DNA from 2 places in the Streptomyces sp. NPDC049879 genome. Region 1 is predicted to be linked to the other one. Evidence: riboswitches for the same ligand, from Rfam matches in the RefSeq annotation. Region 1 holds a riboswitch; the other holds the start of a gene.
The links. A riboswitch is a leader RNA that binds a small molecule or an ion and turns the genes downstream of it on or off. The one in region 1 is predicted to bind glycine.
Positions count from the first base shown of each region.

Region 2: another riboswitch for glycine. It lies ahead of gcvP (aminomethyl-transferring glycine dehydrogenase); the one in region 1 lies ahead of gcvT (glycine cleavage system aminomethyltransferase GcvT).

Region 1 is NZ_JBITKT010000013.1:63,126-70,194, reverse strand. It holds gene ACIBPC_RS30890 (MGH1-like glycoside hydrolase domain-containing protein) at 1-117, opposite strand, end outside; gene ACIBPC_RS30885 (VOC family protein) at 391-759, shown strand; gene ACIBPC_RS30880 (L-serine ammonia-lyase) at 828-2,210, opposite strand; gene gcvH (glycine cleavage system protein GcvH) at 2,224-2,610, opposite strand; gene gcvT (glycine cleavage system aminomethyltransferase GcvT) at 2,634-3,779, opposite strand; glycine riboswitch at 3,973-4,066, opposite strand; gene ACIBPC_RS30865 (enhanced serine sensitivity protein SseB) at 4,149-4,916, shown strand; gene ACIBPC_RS30860 (enhanced serine sensitivity protein SseB C-terminal domain-containing protein) at 5,009-5,755, shown strand; gene ACIBPC_RS30855 (Dps family protein) at 5,829-6,302, shown strand; gene ACIBPC_RS30850 (hypothetical protein) at 6,806-6,997, shown strand; gene ACIBPC_RS30845 (hypothetical protein) at 7,001-7,069, opposite strand, start outside.
Region 2 is NZ_JBITKT010000003.1:237,703-244,771, forward strand. It holds gene ACIBPC_RS12050 (glutamate--cysteine ligase) at 1-341, opposite strand, end outside; gene ACIBPC_RS12055 (hypothetical protein) at 611-1,180, shown strand; gene gcvP (aminomethyl-transferring glycine dehydrogenase) at 1,237-4,155, opposite strand; glycine riboswitch at 4,349-4,446, opposite strand; gene ACIBPC_RS12065 (PRC-barrel domain-containing protein) at 4,584-4,979, shown strand; gene ACIBPC_RS12070 (DNA polymerase IV) at 4,877-6,343, opposite strand; gene ACIBPC_RS12075 (MerR family transcriptional regulator) at 6,410-7,009, opposite strand.

The sequences.
Region 1 (7,069 bases):
GTCGAGGCGGTCGGCGGCCTCGGGGGCCGCACGGTCCTGGGGGGCGAAGCCCCCCGTGGTCAGCGCTATCGCCGCCGCCAGGGCGGCGGAGGCGACTCCGCGCCGGCGAAGGGTCATCGAGCGGTCCTCCTGCGGGTCGGGGGGAGGAAACGTGAGCACGAAGCAGAGTCGCGCAGGAGTACATCGATGTAAATACGCAGTAACCAACTTTTCCGCGCAGCCCATCCCGCCGGATCGCCCACAGCGGGACAGCGATCGCCGTTGCCCGGCCCGTCATATGACGGTCCGTCCGGATCTGCGACGCCCCTTCCCCCGGGGGCGGTCGCGCCGATGAGTTCACCGTCCCCGGACGGTCTACCCGGCGACACGACCGTTCCCGAGAGGGGTGCCATGTCCACCATCCAGCCGGTGATCGTGACAGCCGACCACGGCGTCCTGCTCCGCTTCTACACGCAGCTGTTCGGCGCGGAGGAGACCTTCCGCGTACCGGAGGAGGGTCCGGTCTTCTACCTCGGCCTGCGCATCGGCGACTCCGACCTCGGGCTGGTGGCCGACGCGGACGCGAGGACCGTGGCGGCGCCGCGAGTCCTGCTCAGCATCGGCGTCGCCGACGTCGACGAGGCGCTCGGCCGGGTGGAGGCGCTGGGCGGCTCGGTCGGGGGCGGTGCCAACGACATGCCGTGGGGCCAGCGCGTCGCCCACATCAAGGACCCCGACGGCAACCCGGTCAACCTCACCCAGCCGACCCCGGCGCGCTGACACCCGCCGGGAGGGAAGGGCCCCGACCAGCGCGGGACGAGCCGAACGTGCTGGTCAGGGCCTTGGGTTCAGCACTCGACGATGTTCACCGCGAGGCCGCCGCGTGCCGTCTCCTTGTATTTGACGCTCATGTCGGCGCCCGTCTGCTTCATCGTGCGGATCGCCTGGTCCAGGGAGACGTGGTGGCGGCCGTCGCCGCGCAGGGCCATGCGGGCGGCGGTGATCGCCTTGACGGCGGCCATGCCGTTCCGTTCGATGCACGGGATCTGCACCAGGCCGCCGACCGGGTCGCACGTCAGGCCGAGGTTGTGCTCGATGCCGATCTCGGCGGCGTTCTCGACCTGTTCCGGCGTGCCGCCCAGGACCTCCGCGAGGCCGCCCGCGGCCATCGAGCAGGCCGAGCCCACCTCGCCCTGGCAGCCGACCTCGGCGCCGCTGATCGACGCGTTCTCCTTGAAGAGCATCCCCACCGCGCTCGCCGCCAGCAGGAAGCGGACGACGCCGTCCTCGTCGGCGCCCGGCACGAAGTTGACGTAGTAGAGGAGCACCGCCGGGATGATCCCGGCCGCGCCGTTGGTCGGGGCGGTGACGACGCGGCGCCCGGCGGCGTTCTCCTCGTTCACCGCCATCGCGTAGAGCGTCACCCACTCCATGGCCCGCGCCGCCGCGTCGCCCTCGCCGCGCAGTTTCCGCGCCGAGGCCGCCGCCCGGCGGCGCACCTTGAGCCCGCCCGGCAGGATGCCCTCGCGCGCCATGCCGTCCTCGGCGCAGCGGCGCATCACCTCCCAGATCCGCAGCAGTCCGGCGCGGATCTCGGCGTCGTCGCGCCAGGCCCGTTCGTTCTCCAGCATCAGGCCGGAGACGGACAGGCCCGACTCGCGGGCGCGGGCGAGGAGTTCGGCGCCGGTGCGGAAGGGGTGGCGCAGGTCGGTGCCGTCCGGCACGACGCGGTCGGCGCCCGCCGCGTCCTCGTCCACGACGAAGCCGCCGCCCACCGAGTAGTACGTCGCCTCCCGCAGCGTGCGCCCGGCCGCGTCGGCGGCGCGGAACGTCATGCCGTTGGGGTGGTACGGCAGCGAGCGCCGCCGGTGCAGCACCAGGTCCGTGTCGGGGGCGAACGGCACGGGGTGCCCGCCGTCCGGTTCCGCGCCGAGCAGCCGCAGCGTGCCCGACGCGCGCACGGCGGCCACCTCCGCGTCCGCCCGGTCCACGTCCACCGTGTCCGGCGCGTGCCCGGCGAGGCCGAGCAGGACGGCGTTCGGGCTGCCGTGGCCGTGCCCGGTGGCGCCGAGCGAGCCGAACAGCTCGGCGCGCACCGAGGCGGTCGCGGGGAGCGCCCCCTCGCTCCGCAGCCGCCGTGCGAAGCGGCGCGCGGCGCGCATCGGGCCCACCGTGTGCGAGCTGGACGGGCCGATCCCGATGGAGAACAGGTCGAAGGCGGAGAGGGCCACCGCGGTCAGCCGTTCACTCGTTCGTGAAGGCGGTGTACTCGTCGGCCGTCATCAGGTCCGCCGGTTCGCCCGCCGCCTCGCCGGCGCGTACGCGGAACAGCCAGCCGTCGCCGAACGGTTCGGAATTGACCAGCGACGGATCGTCCACGACCTCCTGGTTCACTTCGGTGATCGTCCCGCTGACCGGGGAGTAGAGGTCACTGACCGACTTTGTCGATTCCAGCTCGCCGCACGGCTCGCCCGCCGTGACGGCCGCGCCGTTCTCGGGAAGCTGGATGTACACGACATCGCCCAGCTGGTTCGCCGCGTACTGGGTGATGCCGACCGTCGCCACGCCGTCATCGGCGGTCGACAGCCACTCGTGCTCCTTGCTGTAGCGGAGCTGCTCGGGGTTGCTCATGGGGTGATTCTCCTGGATCTGGACTACTTCTGGCGCTGGTAGAACGGCAGAGCGACCACGTCGTACGGCTCCCGCGCGCCCCGGATGTCCACGTGGACGCCCTCGGTGCCGGGCGCCGCGAGCGCGGGGTCGACGTACGCCATCGCGATCGGGCGGCCGAGCGTCGGGGAGGGCGCGCCCGAGGTCACCTCGCCGACGACCGCGCCCGCCGCGTCCACCACCGCGTACCCCGCGCGCGGCACGCGCCGCCCGCGCGCGACGAGGCCCGTCAGCACGCGCGGCGGGCGCGCGGCCGCCTCCTCCGCCGCCCTGGCGAGCGCGGTGCGGCCCACGAAGTCGCCGGGCTTCGCGAGCTTCACGACCCGCCCGAGCCCGGCGTCGTACGGGGTGGTGGCGGTCGTCAGCTCGTGCCCGTACAGCGGCATGCCCGCCTCCAGGCGCAGCGTGTCGCGGCAGGCGAGGCCGCAGGGGACGAGGCCGTCCTCGTCGCCCGCCGCGAGCAGCGCGGCCCACAGGGCGGGGGCGTCGGCGGGGTCGCAGAACAGCTCGAAGCCGTCCTCGCCGGTGTAGCCGGTGCGGGCGATCATGACCGGGCGGTCCGCGACCGTGCCGGGCAGCCCGGCGTAGTACTTCAGCCCGGCCAGGTCCGCGTCCGTGAGGCGCGCCAGGATGCCGGGGGAGCGGGGGCCCTGGACGGCGATCAGGGCGTACGCGTCGCGGTCGTCGCGCACCTCGGCGCCGAAACCGGCCGTGCGGGCGGTCAGGGCGGCGAGGACCGTCTCGGCGTTCGAGGCGTTGGCGACGACCAGGTAGCGGTCGTCGGCGAGGCGGTAGACGATCAGGTCGTCCAGGATGCCCCCGGCCGCGTCGCAGATCATGGTGTACCGCGCGCGCCCCACGGCCAGCGCCGACAGGTGCCCGACGAGCGCGTGGTCGAGGAACGCGCCCGCCTCCGGGCCCGTCACCGTCAGCTCGCCCATGTGCGACAGGTCGAAGAGGCCGGCGGTCCCGCGCACCGCCGCGTGCTCGGCGCGCTCGCTCCCGTACCGCAGCGGCATGGACCAGCCGGCGAAGTCGGTCATCGTGGCGCCGAGCGCGCGGTGCGCGGCGTCGAGCGCGGTGGTCCTGAGGGGCGCCGGGGAAGGCGCGGCAGAGGTGGCGTCCGTCATGGGCGGGCTCCCGGGGTGCGGCTGCGGTCGGCGGATGGTCTCGGATGCGAGTGGAGGACGGCGGGACGGCGTACGGCCCGGTCCTCCCCATCTGTCATCTGCACCTGAGAGGTTCGCCGCGGCCGGGGGCCGGTGGCTTGCACCGTGGGTGGGAACGCGCCCGGCGGGGGCGCGGTCCGCTTTTCAGATTCGCCTTCCGCACGCGGTATCGGGGCCTGAGAGATTCAAGGGAGGACTTGCTCCTTCGGCGCCCCGCACGGCGGCGGGAACTCTCCCGCGCGCGGTCGAACGGCTGGTATGCGGTTGTCGGCACATCATCGCACGAACCTGCGGGCACGGCCGGACGGGCGCAGCCGTTAGGGTGCGTGCATGACCGTACCCAGGCAGCAGCCCGGCTTCGGCGGAGGGTGGCCGAGCAACGAGCTGGAAGAGACGCTCGCCGTGTCGCTCGGCGTCGCCGACGCGGGCCCGAGACTGCTGAAGGTCCTCGCGCGCAGCGCCCTGTGGGTGCCGCTGCCCGAGGGCGGCAGCCGCGAGAGCACGCACCTGGACCTCCCCACGGTCCAGCTGAACGGCGGCCCGTACGTCCCCGTCTTCAGCTCCGCCGAGCAGCTGCACCTGGGCGGCGCCTCGCACCTCCCGTTCGCCGTCGCGCCCGCCTGGGAGTTCGCGCGCGGCCTGCCGCCTGGCGTCGGCGTCGCCCTCAACCCGGGCGGGACCGTCGGCGTGCCCGTGCCGCCCGTCGCCGTCGCCGAGCTGTGCCGCGCCACCCCGGGGGAGCGCACGCCCGGCGTGCCCAGCGGCGCGCGGATGCGCCTTTTCCAGCCGGACTGGCAGGACGACCCCATCGACTTCCTGCGCGCCGTCACGGGCGAGCTGGCCGTCCTGCCCGCCGTACGGTCCGCGCGCCGCGGCCTGGCGAGCGCCGAGGGCGGCGCGCCGTCGCTCTTCGTCGGCATAGAGCTGGACACCCTGGAGGAGGCGCCACGCGCCGTCGTCCACGAGGCGCTCGGCCGGGCCCTGGCGCGGCAGCCCGTCGTCTGGCCGGTACAACTGGTCCTTCTGGATGCGGCCGACGACCCTGTGGTGGACTGGCTCCGGGTGTGCGTGCAGCCGTTCTACACCCGCGATGCCTGAGGCGCCGGGGACCAGGTCACGCGGGGGCACACCTCGCACGCTGCCGAGCCTGGCATGCGCGGCGCCGTCGAGAGCGAGGAGGACAGGCCCAGGTGAGTGCGGTGCGAGGCGTTGAGGAACTGCTCCCCCGGATCACGGCCGACCGCCTGGACGCCTACGAGGAGCTGCTGGCCGCCCTGGCCGCCGGGGACGTCTGGATGCTGCTGTGGCACGGCCGCCCCGGCGAACCGCAGGCACAGTACGGCAGCATCGAGGTCGCGGGGCACGGCTACGCCCCCTGCGTCACCTCGGAACGTGAACTGGCCGCCAGCGGCTGGAACCGCGAGCACGAGGTCGTCGGCGGCCTCGACATCGCCGCCGCCCTCTACCCCGACCACTGGGGCCTGTGGCTCAACCCGCACGCCCCCGGCGGCGGCCTCGGCGTCCCCTGGCTGGACCTGCGGCGCATAGCGGGCGGCCTGGACCGGCTGCCCGCCGGGCCGCTGCGCATCGGCGAACCGGCCGTGCGCGCCGACGCGTTCTACGCGCAGCTCGTCGCCCTCGCGGGCCGCACGTCCGTGGTGCGCAGCCTGCGGCGCGGCTGGGTGCGGCCCGCGCTGGGGGAGGCGTACCTCGTCATCGGGCTCGACGTGGACGACCCGGGGGAGCGGACCGCCGAGGCGGTGCGGCAGATGATGCTGGAGGCGATCGGCTCCGTCCCGGACGGCCTGCCGGTCGGCACGGTCGCCATGGCGGACGGCTACGACCCGGTGGCGATGTGGCTGCGGGCGAACGCACGCCCGTTCTACGACCGCGACGCCCCGGGCGGCGGCGGTTACGGCTACCCGCGCCCGCACTGAGCCCCCGGTTGCGCACCCGCATCCGGGGTAACCGGAGCGAGGTAGGACACAGCAACATGAAAGGGGACGCCGTATGAACGCCGTGAAGAGCACGCTGCCCGACGCCGCTCGGAAGACCGTCGGGGAGGCGCTGCAGGGTGCGCTCGTCGACCTGGTCGACCTGTCGCTGGTCGCGAAGCAGACGCACTGGAACGTCATCGGCCCCCGGTTCCGCTCGGTGCACCTCCAGCTGGACGAGGTCGTCGACACGGCCCGTACGCACTCCGACACCGTCGCCGAGCGCGCGGCGGCGCTGGGCATCTCGCCGGACGGGCGGGCCCACGCCGTGGCCGCCGGGACCGGGATCGCGCAGGCTCCCGAGAGCTGGCAGCGGGACACCGAGGCCGTGGGCACGATGGTGGACGCGCTGGGCGCGGTCATCGTGCGGATGCGGGACCGGATGGCGGAGGTCGCGGAGGCGGACCGGGTGACGGAGGACATCCTGATCGCGGTGACGCAGGACTTGGAGAAGCACCACTGGATGTTCCAAGCGGAGAACGCCTCCTGACCCACCCCACCCGGCGTGCCCCCGCCCCTGCCGCCTCCCCTCGGGGAGCCCGGCAGGGGCGCCCGCACGTCACCTGGTCACTCACGACTGCACCCATCCCCCTACGGGCGGATGTACGGGCTGCTCCACGCGCACCACGCACGAGGGGGCGGGAGCTCGGCACGCTGGCGCGGCGTTTGGCAAAGCTGAGCAAAATCGGCCCTGACGCCAGCAAACCCGCAGTACAAAGACTCTGCTCCCCGCCCGCGCGGGGTTGGCCCTTTCGCCAGCGTGCTGTTGCGGTCCGTGCTGTTCTGCTCCCCGCATGCGCGGGGTTGGCCCCCAAGCCCCCACCACAGGGGCCTTTGTCATGCCCTGCTCCCCGCCCGCGTGGGGGTCGCTCCGGGGGGTGCTGTTCGTCCACGCCACGGACGACCTGCCTCCCCGCTACGTGGGAACGGACGGCCCCGGCCTTCGGCCCGTCGCCCCAGGTTGGGCGCAGCAGGGCGGGGCACGTTGTCCGTATGGACAGTGCCAAGCTTGAACTCGCCGTGCAGCGGTGCCGTGAAGCCGAGGAAGGTGTCGTCGCCGCGCGTGAGGACGTGCGGGCCGAGGCCGTCCGGTTGTTGCGTGAGGAGCCAGGACCGGACGGCGAGGCGGAGGTCGCGCGGCTCACCGGGTGGGCGCCCGACGTCGTTCGGGGGCTCACCGTCTGACGGTCACTCGTGCGGCGCCGTGCAGGGCGGCGTCGCCTGGCAGTGGTGGCCGCGTCCCTTGCAGTGCCAGCA
Region 2 (7,069 bases), on a different contig from region 1:
TCCGCGTATCCCACGGCGACACGGAGCTCTTCGGCCATATCGTCGAAGACCCGGCCGGAGAGCCGGTGGGGTGGCATATTGAGTTCGATCGTGAATTTACCCAGTTCGCTCTGGAAATCCTGGGTGGCCATTCGCGCGAGGAGGTCCTTGTTCACCATCCGCGGCGCCCCGTCCGAATCGGCGAGGCACAACTCCATCTCCAGGCCGATCAGATCGCGCGGCCCCTCGAAGCGCTCCTCGCGCAGCATGCGGTCCAGCGCGTCGAGACACTCGCGCAACCGCGCGCGGAACCGCTGCCGGGCGGTCAGGTCGAACCGGTCGGCCACGACTTCTGCCCCCATGGGACACCTCCTGCGTCGAACAGTGCTCCGATACTGCCCCCGTCCCGCGAGACCTAACGTGTCCCGTCGGGCCCCGGGCACCGCACACCGGCATATTCCACTGGAATACGCGCCCCTCGCGCCCCCCGCTCCGGCGTCCTGTTTTGTTCTTGCCGAAACATCACGGGTCGGCTACTGGAAACATGAAGAGAACACCCGGCGGATAACATTCCCCTACGGCGTGTCTCCTATTAAGAGGCGACCTACTCCAAAGCGAGAGGCGACCCATCATGCCCTTGAACATTCCCCCGGTACCCGCCGGAGCGGAGGCCAGCGTCCTGGACGCCCTCCGCGAGCCCACCGTGTGGCTCCCGCTCCCGCTGCAGCGCCACCGTGAGTCGCTGCGGCTCGTGTGCCCCCTGCCCGTGCACGAGCTGGCCCCCGTCACCGGCCTGACCGTGCCCCCGCGCTCCCGGCTCGCCGGGTGGCGCTTCCTCCTCGACCGCGACGGCGTGACCGTGGGCGGAGCCCAGACCGATCTCACCGCGAGCGGCTGGGAGTTCTCCCACTTCTCCGCCGGACCGTTCATCGCCTCGACGGCACGTGCCGTGGCGCTGGCGGAGTCGATGGCGACTCCGTTCCAGCCGCGGCTGCTGTCCGTCCCCGAGCTGTACATGGTCACGCTGTGGCTGCACGCGGACCCGGCCGCCGACCCGGCGTCGGGCAGCCCCGAGCCGCAGGACCTGCTGGTGCCGCTGGCGCCGGCGCCGCCCGGCATCGCCGCCGAGCGCCCGGCGCGCACCGACGCGCTGCTGCCGCTCGTGACGAGCCGCCTGGCGCCGCTCGGCCTGGCGAGCTGACCGGACCGGGGCGTGCGCGGACGACCGTCGGCCCGCGTACGCCCCGGTGCCGGGCGTCAGCCCGCGTAGTCCTCGATCGGCGGGCAGGAGCAGACCAGGTTGCGGTCCCCGAAGGCGCCGTCGATGCGCCGGACCGGCGGCCAGTACTTGTCGTGACCCGTGCCGTGCCCGGCGCCGAGCCCCGCGCCGCCCGGGTAGACGGCCTCCCGCCGCGTGTACGGGTGCGGCCAGTCCCCGGCGGTCTGCTCGGCGGTGTGCGGGGCGTTGCGCAGCGGGTTGTCGTCGCGCGGCCACTCCCCCGAGGCGACGCGGTCGATCTCCCCGCGGATGGCGATCATCGCCTCGCAGAACCGGTCGATTTCCGCCAGGTCCTCGCTCTCGGTCGGCTCGATCATCAGCGTCCCGGCGACCGGGAAGGACATCGTCGGCGCGTGGAACCCGTAGTCGATCAGGCGCTTCGCCACGTCGTCGATGGTCACGCCGGTGGCCTTGGTGAGCGGCCGGACGTCGATGATGCACTCGTGGGCGACCAGCCCGCCCGGCCCGGTGTACAGGACCGGGTAGTGCGGCTCCAGGCGCTTGGCGACGTAGTTGGCGGCGAGCACGGCGGACTGCGTGGCGCGGCGCAGGCCCTCGGCGCCCATCAGCCGCACGTACGCCCAGGAGATCGGGAGGATTCCGGCGGAGCCCCAGGGCGCGGCCGAGACCGGGCCGGTGCCGCCGCCCTCCGGGCCCGCCGCGGGCTGGAGCGGGTGTCCCGGCAGGTACGGCGCGAGGTGCTCGCGGACGGCGACCGGGCCGACGCCGGGGCCGCCGCCGCCGTGCGGGATGCAGAAGGTCTTGTGCAGGTTGAGGTGCGAGACGTCGGCGCCGAAGCGGCCCGGCCTGGCGAGTCCGACGAGCGCGTTGAGGTTGGCGCCGTCCACGTAGACCTGGCCGCCCGCGTCGTGCACGGCCGCGCAGATGGTGGTGATGTCCTCCTCGAACACGCCGTGCGTGGACGGGTAGGTGACCATGAGGACGGCCAGTTCGTCGCGGTGCCGCTCGATCTTGGCGCGCAGGTCGTCCGCGTCCACGTCGCCGTTCTCGCCGGTGGCGACGACCACGACCCGCATGCCCGCCATCACGGCGCTGGCGGCGTTCGTGCCGTGCGCGGAGGACGGGATCAGGCAGACGGTGCGCTCCGGCTGCCCGTTCGCGCGGTGGTGGGCGCGGACGGCGAGGAGCCCGGCCAGCTCGCCCTGCGAACCGGCGTTGGGCTGGAGGGAGACGGCGGCGTAGCCGGTGATCTCGGCGAGCGTGTCCTCCAGTTCGCGGATCAGCGTCAGGTAGCCCTCGGCCTGCTCGGCGGGGGCGAACGGGTGGAGGTCCGCGAACTCGGGCCAGGTGACGGCCGCCATCTCCGCCGTCGCGTTGAGCTTCATCGTGCAGGAGCCCAGCGGGATCATGCCGCGGTCGAGCGCGTAGTCGCGGTCCGCGAGGCGCCGCAGGTAGCGCAGCATGGCCGTCTCGGAGCGGTGGCGGTGGAAGACGGGGTGGGTCAGGTACGCGTCGGCGCGCAGCAGTCCGGCGGGCAGCGCGTCGTCGGTGCGGGCGTCGAGCACGTCGATGGCGCCGCCGTCCGCCGGGACGCCGAACGCCGCCCAGACGGCGGCGAGATCGGCGCGGCGGGTCGTCTCGTCGCAGCTGATGCCGACGTGGTCGGCGTCCGTGAGGCGGAGGTTGACGCCCGCCTCGCGCGCCGCCGCGACGACCTCGGCGGCGCGGCCCGGCACCCGGGCGGTGACCGTGTCGAAGTACCGCTCGTGGACGGTCTCCACGCCGCCGTCGCGCAGCCCGGCGGCGAGCAGGGCGGCATACCTGTGGGTGCGGCGGGCGATGGCGGCGAGGCCTTCGGGGCCGTGGTGGACGGCGTACATGCCGGCCATCACGGCGAGCAGGACCTGCGCCGTGCAGATGTTGCTGGTGGCCTTCTCGCGGCGGATGTGCTGCTCGCGGGTCTGGAGGGCCAGGCGGTACGCCGGGTCGCCCGCCGCGTCGCGCGAGACGCCGACGAGACGTCCTGGGAGGCTGCGCGCGTACGCCTCGCGGACCGCCATGAACCCGGCGTGCGGGCCGCCGAAGCCCATCGGCACGCCGAACCGCTGGCTGGAGCCGACCGCGATGTCCGCGCCGAGTTCGCCGGGCGACGCCAGCAGGGTGAGGGCGAGCAGGTCGGCGGCGACGGTCACGACGGCGCCGAGCGCGTGCGCCGCCTCGATGACGGGCCGCGGGTCGCGCACCGCGCCGGAGGCGCCGGGGTACTGGAGGAGGACGCCGAAGACGCCGCGCTCGGCGGCCTCCGCCGGGATGCCGTCGGACAGGTCGGCGACGACGACCTCGACACCGGTGGGCTCGGCGCGGGTGGTGACGACGGCGACGGTCTGCGGCAGGCAGTCGGCGTCCACGAGGAACACGCCGTCCTTCACCTTGCCCACGCGGCGCGACAGGGCCATCGCCTCGGCCGCGGCCGTGGCCTCGTCGAGCAGCGAGGCGCCGGCGGTGGGCAGGCCCGTGAGGTCGGAGACGACCGTCTGAAACGTGAGGAGCGCTTCGAGGCGGCCCTGGGAGATCTCGGGCTGGTAGGGCGTGTAGGCCGTGTACCAGGCGGGGTTCTCCATGACGTTGCGCAGGATGACCGGCGGCGTGAACGTGCCGTGGTAGCCGAGCCCGATCATGGAGCGGGCGACCGTGTTGCGGGCGGCGAGGGAGCGCAGTTCGGCGAGGACGGCGGCCTCGTCGCGGGCGTCGGGCAGGGCCAGCGCCTCGGTGGCGCGGATCGTCTCGGGGACCGCGGCGGCCGTGAGGTCGTCCAGGGAGCCGAAGCCGACCTGGGCGAGCATCTTGGCGTGGTCGCCCTCGCCGGGGCCGATGTGGCGGCCGGCGAACGGCGCGGCCTGTTCGAGAGCGGAGAGCGGGGTACGGCTGACGGTCATGTGTGGAGGCTCCTCACGGGGCACGGCGACCTCGGGGCACCGGGCGGCGCTGCCCGGCCTGCCTCCCCCTCTGTCATCCGGGTGCGGTCCGGACCTGAGAGCTTCACCGGGCGGTCGTGCGCCCGGCTTGCACCGTCGGTGAGGGCAGCCGGCCGGCTCGCGCCGGGTACGCCGTCCTGCTTTCCAGAGTGGTCTGACTCGTGCGGTACGTGGGCCTGAGAGATTCCGGGGAGGAGTTGCTCCTTCGGCGCCTGCCGTCCGGGGACGCCAGGGCTCTCCCGCACGAGGTCGTCAACCACTTCGAGCCTACCAGCGCCCCCCGCCGGGGCTACCGGGGGAACGCCCCGACTGGCCGCCCGGCCGGAAGTGACCTTTTGTTGGGGGTACAGGGCATCTGCCGGACCAGTGGCGATCAGTTGGAGGAACCCGTGCAGACCGACATCGACCCCCGCAGTCTGATCGGGCGCAAGGCCCTCGACCGCGACGGCACCAAGATCGGCACGGTGGACGAGGTCTACCTCGACGACGCCACCGGCGTGCCCGAGTGGGCGGCCGTGCGCACGGGGCTGTTCAGCCGGGACGCGTTCGTGCCGCTGGAGCCGAGCGAGCTGGTCGGCGGCGTCCTGCGCGTGCCGTACGAGCGCGCGCTCATCAAGGAGGCGCCGGACTTCGGCGTCGGCAGGCACCTGTCGCCCGAGCAGGAGCTGCAGCTGTACCACCACTACGGCCTCGACGTGCCGGGCGCGGCCCCGCCGCCGGACGCCGACTTCGGGCGGCTGGCACGTCCCGAGCCGCCGGCGGGCGACACCACCGGCGAGAGCTGACCCTGCACGAGCGGCAGGGGCTCCCCCGGGCTCAGCGCCGGGTCGTCCACCGGGAACGTGCGCACCCGGCCCGGCGGCGTGTCCGGCCGCTCGAAGCGCACGGTCACCCGGCCCACGCCGCTGCCCTGCACCCAGCCGGGACCGTGCTCGGCATGGCGGACGTCCTGCCCCGGCAGCCAGCGCCGCTCGCGGGGCGTCCCCGCCTCGCCCGGCGGCCCCGCCGCGGCACCGTCCCGCGGCACTCCCTCGGGCGGCGCCCACACGGCCGCCGCGTCACCGCCGTCCGGCGCCCGCACCGCCTGGGCGAACAGGTCCTCCTGCGTGAACCCGGCGAGCCCCGTGACCCCCACCCCCAGCAGCCGCACGCCCTCGGTCGTGTCCACGCCCTCCAGCAGCCGCGCGGCCGCCTCACGCACCACGGCGGGGTCGTCGGTCGGGCCCCTGAGCGTCTCGGAGCGGGTGAGGGTCGTGAAGTCGTAGCGCCGCACCTTGAGCACGACCGTGCGGCCCGAACGCCCCGCCGCGCGCAGCCGCTCCACACACCGGCCGACGAGGCGCGCCACCTCGTACCGCACCTGGGCACGGTCGGTGACGTCGGTGTCGAAGGTGTCCTCGACCGAGACGGACTTGGCGTCGCGCTCCGCGACCACGGGGCGGTCGTCCCTGCCGCGGGCCATGGCGAAGAGCCCGTGCCCGTGCGCCTTGCCGAGCAGCCGCAGCAGTTCCGCCTCGCCCGCCTCCGCGGCCTCGCCGACCGTGTGCAGCCCGGCGCGGCGCAGCGTCTCGGCGGTCGCGGGGCCGACGCCCGGCAGGGTGCGGACGGGCATCGGGGCGAGCAGCTCCCGTTCGGTGCCCGGCTCGATGAGCAGCAGCCCGTCCGGCTTGGCCTGCTCGGAGGCGATCTTGGCGAGCATCTTGGACCCGGCGAGGCCGACCGAGCCGGTCAGCCCGGTGTGCGCCAGGATGCGGCCGCGCAGCTCCTCGCCCGCGGCGCGGGCCTCGGCGGCGGTGGCGGCCGTCCCGCCCGCCGCCAGGTCGACGAACGCCTCGTCCAGGCTCAGCGGCTCGACCAGCGGCGACAGCTCGCCGAGCAGCGCCATCACGCGCTCGCTGACGGCACGGTAGACGGCGAAGCGCGGGACGAGGAAGGCGGCGTTCGGCGTGAGGCGGCGTGCCTGGGCCGTCGGCATCGCCGAGTGGACGCCGGAGCGGCGCGCCTCGTACGACGCGGTGGCGACCACGCCGCGCGGCCCCAGGCCGCCCACCACGACCGGCTTGCCGCGCAGGCTCGGCTTGGCCGCCTGCTCCACCGAGGCGTAGAAGGCGTCCATGTCGAGATGGAGGATGGTCGGACTGCCGCGCACGTGTCCGATGGTGCCGCACGGGTCTGACATCCGGCGGGCGGGCGCACGGCGGGACGTGCGGCGGGGTCACAGCCCCCGGTTGCGGCGGCGGGCCAGTTCGTCCGCGGGGTGGTCGGCGGCGACCGTCTCGCCGGTGAGCGCGTGCTCGGCGTGCAGGCCCTCCAGGGCGCCCTGGACGTCCTGCCAGACGGCGCCGACCGCGATGCCGAAAACGCCCCGGCCGTCCTGGAGCAGCTCGGCGAGGTCGTCGGGCGAGGTGCAGCGGTAGACGGCCGCGCCGTCGCTCATCAGGGTCATGCCGGACAGTTCGGCCAGGTCGGTGGCGCACAGGGCGCGTACGGCCGTCCTGATGGACTGGAGCGAGACACCGGCGTCGAGCAGCCGCTTCACGATCTTGAGGACGACCACGTCCCGGAAGCTGTACAGCCGCTGGGTGCCGGAGCCGTGGGCGGGGCGCACGCTCGGCTGGACCAGGCCGGTGCGGGCCCAGTAGTCGAGCTGCCGGTAGGTGATCCCGGCGGCGGCGCAGGCGCTCGGACCGCGATAGCCGAGCGCGTCCGGGGTGGGCCGCCCCTGCGGCGCGGCCGACGGCAGCTGACCGTGCCGTGCCGGGCCGGGAAGGGCGGTCGCGCCCCCGACCGCTCTGCTGTCGCCGTTACCTGTCACGCCGGCCTCCGTTCCGCATGTCCTGTCCGCGCCCTCGTCGCTCACCGGCTGTCACGGCGG